One region of the Streptomyces formicae genome, then DNA from elsewhere that is predicted to be linked to it. Evidence: riboswitches for the same ligand, from Rfam matches in the RefSeq annotation. Region 1 holds a riboswitch; the other holds the start of a gene.
The links. Region 1 has a riboswitch for cobalamin ahead of metE (5-methyltetrahydropteroyltriglutamate--homocysteine S-methyltransferase). Riboswitches for the same ligand answer to the same signal wherever they lie in the genome.

Region 1 (4,687 bases):
TAGGCGGCGCGGTCGGCGGCGCGCAGCGGCAGGGTCTCGCGCAGCGCGGGCTCGTCGACCTGGATGACCGAAGTGCCCGCCGCCTCCAGGTCATTGACCTCGTCGCGCAGGGCCAGGGCGACCTGGCGCGCGGTGTCGCCGAGCGGCTGGTCGTCTCGGACGAAGGACCAGGCGAGCATGGTGACGGGCCCGGTGAGCATGCCCTTGACGGGACGGTCGGTGAGGGAGTTGGCGTAGGACGTCCAGCGCACCGTCATCGGCTCGGGCCGGGAGATGTCGCCCGCGAGGACCGGCGGGCGCACATAGCGGGTGCCGTACGACTGGACCCAGCCGTGCTGCGTGGCGAGGTAGCCGGTGAGCTGTTCGGCGAAGTACTGCACCATGTCGTTGCGTTCGGGCTCGCCGTGCACCAGGACGTCGATCCCGGTCTTCTCCTGGAAGGAGATGACCTCGCGGATCTCGTTCCTGATGCGTTCCTCGTAGCCCGGCGTGTCGAGGCGTCCGGCGCGCAGGTCGGCGCGGGCGGTGCGCAACGCGGTGGTCTGAGGGAACGAGCCGATCGTGGTGGTGGGCAGCAGCGGCAGTCCGAGGTGCGCACGCTGGGCCGCGACCCGTTCGGCGTACGGCTGGGAGCGGCGTCCGTCGGCGTCGGTGACGGCGGCGGCACGGGCCCGCACGGCCGGGTCGTGGGTGATCGCCGATCCGGCGCGCGAGGCCAGGTCGGCCCGGTTGGCGGCGAGGTCGGCGGCGATGGTGTCGGTGCCCTGGGACAGGCCCTTGGCCAGGGCGACGATCTCGGTGGTCTTCTGCCGGGCGAAGGCGAGCCACCGCAGGATCTGCGGGTCGATGTCGCGCTCGGCGGCGGCGTCGATCGGGACGTGCAGGAGCGAGCAGGAGGCGGCCACGTCGACCCGGTCGGCGAGGCCGAGCAGGGTGCCGAGGGTGGCCAGGGACTTCTCCAGGTCGTTGATCCAGATGTTGCGGCCGTTGACCACACCGGCCACCAGGCGCTTGCCGGGCAGCCCGCCCGCGGCGGCGAGGTCGTCCAGGTTGGCGGCCGCGGCGTCGGTGAAGTCCAGTGCCAGACCGTCGACGGGGGCCTTGGCCAGGACGGGCAGGGCGTCGCCGAGCCGGTCGAAGTAGGAGGCGACCAGGAGCTTGGGCCGGTCGGCGAGGGCGCCGAGCTCGCGATAGGCGCGGGTGGCGGCGTTGAGCTCGGCCGGGGTGCGGTCCTGCACCAGGGCGGGCTCGTCGAGCTGCACCCATGGGGCGCCGGCCGCGCGCAGATCGGCGAGCACCTCCGCGTACACGGGAAGCAGCCGGTCCAGGAGCGTCAGCGGCTCGAAGTCGGCGGCGACCCCCGGGGCGGGCTTGGCCAGCAGCAGGTAGGTGACGGGGCCGACGAGGACCGGGCGGGCCGAGAGGCCGAGCGCGAGCGCCTCCTTGAACTCGGCGACCTGCTTGGCCGAGTCGGTGGCGAACACGGTGTCCGGCCCCAACTCCGGCACCAGATAGTGGTAATTGGTGTCGAACCACTTGGTCATCTCGAGCGGCGCCACGTCCTGGGTGCCGCGAGCCATCGCGAAGTACCCGTCCAGGGCGTCGGCTTCGAAGGACGCGCGGTGCCTGGCGGGGACGGCGCCGACCATCACGCTGGTGTCCAGGACGTGGTCGTAGTACGAGAAGTCGCCGGTCGGCACCTCGTGGACGCCGGACTCCGCCAACTGCCGCCAGGTGGTGCGGCGCAGCTCCGCCGCGGTCTCCCGGAGGGCGTCCGCGGTGACGCGGCCCTTCCAGTAGCCCTCGACGGCCTTCTTCAGTTCACGGTTCGCACCCTGACGGGGGTAGCCGTACACGGTGGCCCGTGCCGCCGCGGCTGCGGACTTCGCTGTCACGGAAATCTCCTTCGCGAGATGACTCCTGAACATCCCGGCAACGGGACGCGGACGCGAAGGGATGACGGACCGTCCGGAGCCGACACGCGCCGATGGCGCGGTCTCGAACGGTATGCACGCCGACCCGCCCACGAGGTCACCGGGATTCCGCACGCGATCGGTCACGTGCGGGCAACGGGCAGGTCTTCGGACTCGCGGGCACATCCGCCGAGGCGGATTCCTACTGGCCGTCGCTTCCCGGATCCGGCGGATCCAGTGCGTATGACGGCGGTCGTTCCCACTCACCGCTGCGGGGCAGTCCCGGATTCCCACCGGGTTCCCTCTTGCGACGCGCCTGTCTGGCGGACAGGGCGAACCAGCTGCACGGGCCACCTTAGAGGGTGCGGGCCGTCTTGGGCAGCACCGGTCACCTCCCGGATGGCCCCAAGCCAGAGCTTGGGTCTCGGTGAGGAAACCCGAGGATTGACTTGGCTGTTGGGGAAGCGGGACGATCGTTTCGGGCCCAGGGCGGCAACCCGGCCGGGCCCCGCCACCGATCCGGACGGTGTCGGGGCCCGGCCGGGTGTCGACCCCCTCGCTGTCGTGTTCGGCTGGAAACGGCCTCCCGTCGGCCGGAAGGAGTCGCTGTCCGTGACCATGGCCGCAGAACCCGGGCCCGAGCCCCAACCCGAGCCCGAGTCCCAATCCGAGCCCGAGCCCCACCCGGACCGCGCCGCCCGGCAGTTCCTGTACGACCTCGGCGCCGGAGCCATCCACCACCCCGGCGGCACCCTCCTGGCCCATCTCGACCGCGTACGGCAGCGGCTCGCCGACTGGGACGCGCGCCCCGCGCTGCGCCGTGCCGGGCTCTGTCACGTGCTGTACGGCACCGACGGCTTCGCCCCCGTTTTGCTGCCGCTCGACCGGCGTGAGCGCGCCCGCGCCGTCATCGGCCCCGAGGCCGAGTCCCTCGTGTACCTCTACGCGAGCTGCGACCGGAAGACCGGCTATCCGGCGCTCACCGGGCGGGGCGGAGACGGGCTCTTCCGCGACCGGTTCACCGGTCGCGCCTTCGCGCCGACGCGCCGTCGGCAGGCGGATTTCGCCGAGCTCACGGTGGCCAACGAGCTCGACATCGCGAGCGTCGACAGCGAGTTCCGCGCCCACCACGGCCCCGGCCTCCTGGAGCTGTTCACCGGGCTGCGCCCCCTGCTGACGCCCGCGGCGTGGGAAGCCTGCGCGATCCTGCCGGGGTGGACTTACTAGGACGTCCAACTATATGGTCCTCGGCAAGGCCCGCGGTGTCAGGGAAGCCGGTGTGAATCCGGCGCGGTCCCGCCACTGTGACCGGGGAGTGCGTTCTCGCAACACAACGCGCCACCGAAGGACGTCGCGTCCGTCGGGAAGGCGGGGGAGCGCGCGCTGATCCGGGAGTCAGGATACCGGCCGCGGGGTGTTCCGTGTTGTCCACGAGGATGGAGCAGACACGCATGGCACCGGTCCGTACCCACGACCCAGGTGATCCGGCGGAGCGACCGACGGTGTACGCCGACTTCTAGCGCACCGACGACGTGGGCCCTGACCCCGGCTCGTCCGGCGGCGTACGTCAACTCGCGTTGCCCCGTGGGCTCTTCGGCCCTCGCGTCCCGCGGCCCCGATCCGAGCGCACCCCACCGGGTGCCGTTCGCCGGTGCGCCGCGCCATCCCCGGATCCCCACCTGACGAGAGCAGGCTCATCGTGGTCCGTGAACTCACCCATTTCATCGGCGGCAAGCACACCGTCGGCACGTCGGGCCTCTTCGGCGACGTGTACGACCCCAACACCGGTTCCGTACAGGCCCGTGTGCCCCTCGCGGGCCGAGCCGACACCGAGGCGGCGATCGCCGACGCCGCCACCGCCCAGCGCCAGTGGGGCGAGTGGAACCCGCAGCGCAGGGCCCGCGTCCTGCTGCGCTTCCTCCAACTCGTCGACCAGGAACGCGAGTCCCTGGCGCGACTGCTCTCCTCCGAGCACGGCAAGACCGTCGCCGACGCGCACGGCGACATCCAACGCGGCCTGGAAGTCGTCGAGTTCGCCGCCGGGATCCCGCACCTGCTCAAGGGCGAGTTCACGGACAACGCGGGCACCGGCATCGACGTGCACTCGCTGCGCTCCCCGATCGGAGTGGTCGCCGGGATCACCCCGTTCAACTTCCCCGCCATGATCCCGCTGTGGCAGGCCGCGCCCGCCCTCGCCTGCGGCAACGCGTTCCTCCTGAAGCCCTCCGAGCGCGACCCCTCCGTACCCCTGCGCCTGGCGGAACTCTTCCTGGAAGCGGGGCTGCCGCCCGGCGTGCTGAACGTCGTCAACGGCGGCAAGGAAGCGGTCGACACCCTCCTGACGGACTCGCGCGTCGGCGCGCTCGGCTTCGTCGGCTCCACGCCGATCGCCGCGCACATCTACGCCACCGCCGCCGCCCAGGGCAAGCGCGCCCAGTGCTTCGGCGGCGCCAAGAACCACCTGATCGTGATGCCGGACGCCGACCTCGACCAGGTCGTCGACGCCCTCATCGGCGCCGGATACGGCTCCGCGGGCGAGCGCTGCATGGCGATCTCGGTGGCCGTGCCCGTCGGGGAGGAGACGGCGGACCGGCTCGTCGCCGCGCTCAAGGAACGCGTCGGAGCGCTGCGGATCGGCCGCTCCGACGACGCGGAGGCCGACTTCGGCCCCCTGGTCAGCCAGGAGGCCCTCGACCGGGTCCGCAGGTACGTCGACATCGGCGTCAACGAAGGCGCCGAACTCGTCGTCGACGGACGGAACTTCACCCTGCCGG
Region 2 (4,687 bases), 5.4 Mb from region 1:
GCGCGGGCTCGGGGCCCGGCAGATCCAGATGATCGCGATCGGCGGTGCCATCGGCACCGGCCTGTTCCTCGGCGCGGGCAAGGCCATTCACAAGGCCGGGCCCAGCCTCATCCTGGCGTACGCCATCGCGGGCCTCGTCATCTTCTTCATCATGCGGGCGCTCGGCGAGCTCCTCATGTACCGCGCCGTTTCGGGCTCCTTCTCGGAGTACGCGCGTGAATTCATCGGCCCGTTCTTCGGGTACGTGACCGGCTGGACGTACTGGCTCTTCTGGGTCGTCACCGGCATCACGGAAGTCACGGCGGCCGCCCAGTACATGCAGTACTGGACACATGACTCCATTCCGCAATGGGGATACGCGCTGATCTTCACGGTCATCCTCTACGGCGCCAACCTGATCTCCGTGAAGCTCTTCGGCGAGCTCGAGTTCTGGTTCTCGATGGTCAAGGTCACCGCGATCATCGGCATGATCCTGATCTGCGTCGGCATCCTCACCATCGGCTTCTCCGACGCCGGTGACACCGCCTCCGTCACCCACCTGTGGGACCAGGGCGGCTTCTTCCCCAACGGCATCGGCTCCACGCTGATGACGCTGCAGATCGTGATGTTCGCCTTCCTCGCCGTCGAGCTCGTCGGCGTCACCGCGGGCGAGTCCAAGGACCCGAAGACCGTCCTGCCCAAGGCCATCAACACCGTGCCGTGGCGCATCGCCGTCTTCTACGTCGGCGCGCTCATCATGATCCTCTCGGTCGTCCCGTGGACGGAGTTCGTGCCGGGCGTCTCGCCGTTCGTCGCCGCCTTCGACAAGATGGGCCTCGGCATCGGCGCGGCGATCGTCAACTTCGTCGTCCTGACGGCCGCGCTCTCCTCCTGCAACTCCGGCATGTACTCCACCGGCCGCATGCTGCGCGACCTGGCGATGAACGGCCAGGGCCCGAAGTTCTTCACCAAGCTCACGAAGAACGGCCTGCCGCTCGTCGGCACGACCTTCTCCGCCGCGCTGATGCTGGTCGGCGTCTGGATCAACTACCAGTGGCCGGGCGAGGCGTTCAACTACGTCGTCTCCTTCGCGACCATCTCCGGCATGTGGGCCTGGATCATGATCCTGGTCTGCCAGATCAAGTACCGCCGCAAGGCCGACCGCGGCGAGCTGCCGCAGTCCACCTTCCGGGCGCCCGGCGCCCCGTACACGAGCTGGTTCGCCCTCGCCTTCATCGGCATGGTGATCGTGATGATGGGCATCGACAAGGACGCGCGCATCTCGCTCTACGCGGCTCCCGTCTGGGCCCTGATCCTGGGCGTCGGCTACCTGGTCATGCAGCGCGGGAACCCGCAGGCGTCCGGCGGCAAGGCCGAGTCGCAGGACGCGGTGAAGTAGCGCGGCAACCGCTGGATCCCAGCATGTGGGCCGGTTCGTACCACTCCTCGGTACGGACCGGCCCCTCTGCTTATCCTGGCTGCCATGCTGACCATCACCCAGGCCCTCCACGACCAGATCGTCGCGCACGCGCGCCAGGACCACCCCGACGAGGCCTGCGGTGTGGTCGCGGGCCCGGAAGGCACCGGCCGCCCCGAGCGCTTCATCCCGATGCTGAACGCGGCCCGCTCGCCCACGTTCTACGAGTTCGACTCGACCGACCTGCTCAAGCTCTACCGCGAGATGGACGACCGCGACGAGGAGCCGGTGATCGTCTACCACTCGCACACCGCGACCGAGGCCTACCCCTCGCGCACCGACATCACCTACGCCAACGAGCCCGGCGCGCACTACGTCCTGGTCTCCACGGCCGACACCGACGACGCGGGCCCCTTCCAGTTCCGCTCGTACCGGATCGTGGAGGGCGAGGTCACCGAGGAAGAGGTAAAGGTCGTACAGGCATACTGAGCTTTACTCATGAGGGCGGCAGGAGCCAGGAAGCCGGTGCGAACCCGGCACGGTCCCGCCACTGTGACCCCACCCCGCACCGGGGGCGGGGGAGTCAGGAACTGACCTGCCGCCTTCCTCCACGCTACGCAGGGGACGCGGAAATCCCCTGGAGGAGGCAGCTCAGCCATGTCCCGCCGTCACACCGGCATACGCGCGCTCGCCGCGGCCACCCTGCTCGTCCCGCTCGCCGCATGCTCCTCCTCGGACTCCGACGGTGACACGAAGCCCGCCGCCAAGGCCGCCGGATTCCCGTACACCGTCACCAACTGCGGTGTGAGGACGACGTACGACGCACCGCCGAAGCGCGCCGTCACCATGAACCAGCACGCCACCGAGGTGATGCTGGAACTCGGCCTCGAGGACCGCATGGCGGGCACGGCCTACCTCGACGACAAGGTCCTGCCGAAGTACGCGAAGGCGTACGACGCCCTCCCCGTCGTCGCCAAGGAGTACCCCTCCTACGAGAAGCTGCTCGCCGCCAACCCCGACTTCGTGTACGGCGGTTACGCGAGCGCCTTCCTCTCCAGCGACGGCCGCAGCCGCTCCGCGCTCGCCAAGTCGGGCATCGAGAGCCGCCTGAACGTCGAGGGCTGCGCGAAGCGCCCCGTCACCATGAACGACGTCTTCCGCGAGGTCCGCGAGGTCGGCGCCACCTTCGGGGTGCGCGACCGCGCCGACAAGTGGGTCGGCGGCGCCGAGCGCGAACTGGCTGCCACGACCAAGAAGCTGAAGGGCAAGAAGCCCCGTTCCGTCTTCGTCTACGACAGCGGCGACAAGACGGCGTTCACGGTCGGCGGCCGGGGCATCGGCAACGACATCATCGAGCGGGCGGGCGGCCGCAACATCGTCGCCGACGTCGACAAGTCCTTCGCCGACGCCTCCTGGGAGACGGTCGTGGACCGCCACCCCGAGACCATCGTGATCCTCGACTACGGCGCGACGACGGTCGCCCAGAAGAAGAAGCGCCTCCTCGACGACCCGGCCCTCGCGGACGTCCCCGCCATCAAGAACAAGAGCTTCGCGGTCCTGCCGCTCTCGGACATGGTCACGGGAGTACGAGCACCCAAGGCGGTGGAGAAGCTGGCGGCGCAGCTGTGAGCGACCAGCAGACCCAGCCTCGGGTGACGCAGCCCGCGGGGCGGATCTTCCAGCCCGTCCGGCGTTTGAGGACGAGCCCGAAGGGCGATAGACGCAGGTCCCGGGGACAGCACCTGTTGATCTGCGCAGTCCTTGCGACAGCCCTCGCGGCAGCGATCATCGCCGGGCTCGCCCTGGGCTCCGTCCGCATCCCGCCAGGGGACGTCATGGAGATCCTCACGGGCCGCGCGGACCCCTCCCCCTTCAGAACCATCGTGCTGGACGTGAGACTCCCCAGGGTCCTGCTCGGCGCAGCCGTCGGCGCGGGACTCGCCGTCATCGGCACCGTCCTCCAGGCCCTCGTCCGCAACCCCCTCGCCGACCCGTTCCTGCTCGGCGTCTCCTCGGGCGCCTCCGTCGGCGCGGTCGGCGCCATCGTGCTCGGCGGCACCTTCGGCGTCGGCTCGGCCCTCGCGACCACCGTCACGATCCCCGCCGCCGCCTTCGCGGGCGCGCTGGTCTCACTGGTCCTCGTCTACTCCCTTGCCAGGAGCGGCGGCGGCTTCGCGACCGGGCGCCTGATCCTCGCGGGCGTCGCCGTCTCGTACATCCTGACCGCCCTGACCAGCCTCATCCTGGTCACCGCGGACAGCGCGGACCACCTCAAGGAAGTCCTGTACTGGACGCTCGGCGGCCTCGGCAGCGCCCGCTGGGACATGCTCGCCCTGCCCTGCTGCGCCCTGGTCGTCGGCACGGCCCTGCTCATGGCGCTCGCCCGCCCCCTCGACCTGCTGCTCGTCGGCGAGGAGGGCGCCACCGTCCTCGGCCTGGACACGGCACGCTTCCGCGCCGCGGTCTTCGTCTTCGCCTCCCTCCTGACCGGCGTCCTGGTCGCGTACAGCGGGGCCATCGGATTCGTCGGCCTGATGGTGCCGCACGCCGCCCGCATGCTCGTCGGCGCCGCGCACCGCCCGCTGCTCCCCGTGGTGGCGCTGCTGGGCGCGGTCTTCCTGGTCGTCGCCGACCTCGCCGCGCGCACCGTCGCCGCGCCGCAGGACATCCCCGTCGGCGTGCTCACCGCGCTGACCGGAGGCCCGTTCTTCCTCTGGCTGCTGCGGCGGCGCACCGAAGGAGTCCCGGCATGACCGACCAGAACGCTCCCGTGGGGGAACTGCGCACCGAGGGGATCTCGTACGAGATCGACGGCAGGCGCCTGGTGGACGGCGTCGACCTCACCGCGGCCCCCGGCGAGACCGTCGGCGTCGTCGGCCCCAACGGCAGCGGCAAGACGACGCTGCTGCGCTGTGTGTACGGCACCCTGCGCGCGTCCGGCGGCCGTGCCCTCCTGGACGGCGACGACCTGGGCGCGATGTCCGCGAAGGCGCGCGCCAGGCGCCTCGCCACCGTGCCGCAGGACGGGCAGGCCGCCTTCGAGCTGACCGTCGAGCAGGTGGTCGCCATGGGCCGCTCCCCGCACAAGCGCTTCTGGGAGGCGGACACGGCGGCCGACGAGGAGCTGGTGCGGGCCGCGCTCGACCGGGTCGGGGTCGCGGCCCTCGCGCACCGCGCGTTCCCCTCGCTCTCCGGCGGCGAACGCCAGCGCGCCCTGATGGCCCGCGCCCTCGTGCAGCGCCCCACCCTCGTCGTACTCGACGAACCCACCAACCACCTGGACATCCGCTA

Region 2: another riboswitch for cobalamin. It lies ahead of KY5_RS15410 (ABC transporter substrate-binding protein); the one in region 1 lies ahead of metE (5-methyltetrahydropteroyltriglutamate--homocysteine S-methyltransferase).

Annotation. Positions count from the first base shown of each region.
Region 1 covers NZ_CP022685.1:8,949,557-8,954,243, forward strand. Annotated here, with positions in the region: gene metE (5-methyltetrahydropteroyltriglutamate--homocysteine S-methyltransferase) at 1-1,895, opposite strand, end outside; cobalamin riboswitch at 2,055-2,270, opposite strand; gene KY5_RS38525 (DUF6817 domain-containing protein) at 2,532-3,140, shown strand; cobalamin riboswitch at 3,138-3,340, shown strand; gene KY5_RS38530 (CoA-acylating methylmalonate-semialdehyde dehydrogenase) at 3,613-4,687, shown strand, end outside.
Region 2 covers NZ_CP022685.1:3,583,769-3,588,455, reverse strand. Annotated here, with positions in the region: gene KY5_RS15420 (amino acid permease) at 1-1,378, shown strand, start outside; gene KY5_RS15415 (Mov34/MPN/PAD-1 family protein) at 1,463-1,885, shown strand; cobalamin riboswitch at 1,858-2,010, shown strand; gene KY5_RS15410 (ABC transporter substrate-binding protein) at 2,054-3,025, shown strand; gene KY5_RS15405 (FecCD family ABC transporter permease) at 3,139-4,149, shown strand; gene KY5_RS15400 (ABC transporter ATP-binding protein) at 4,167-4,687, shown strand, end outside.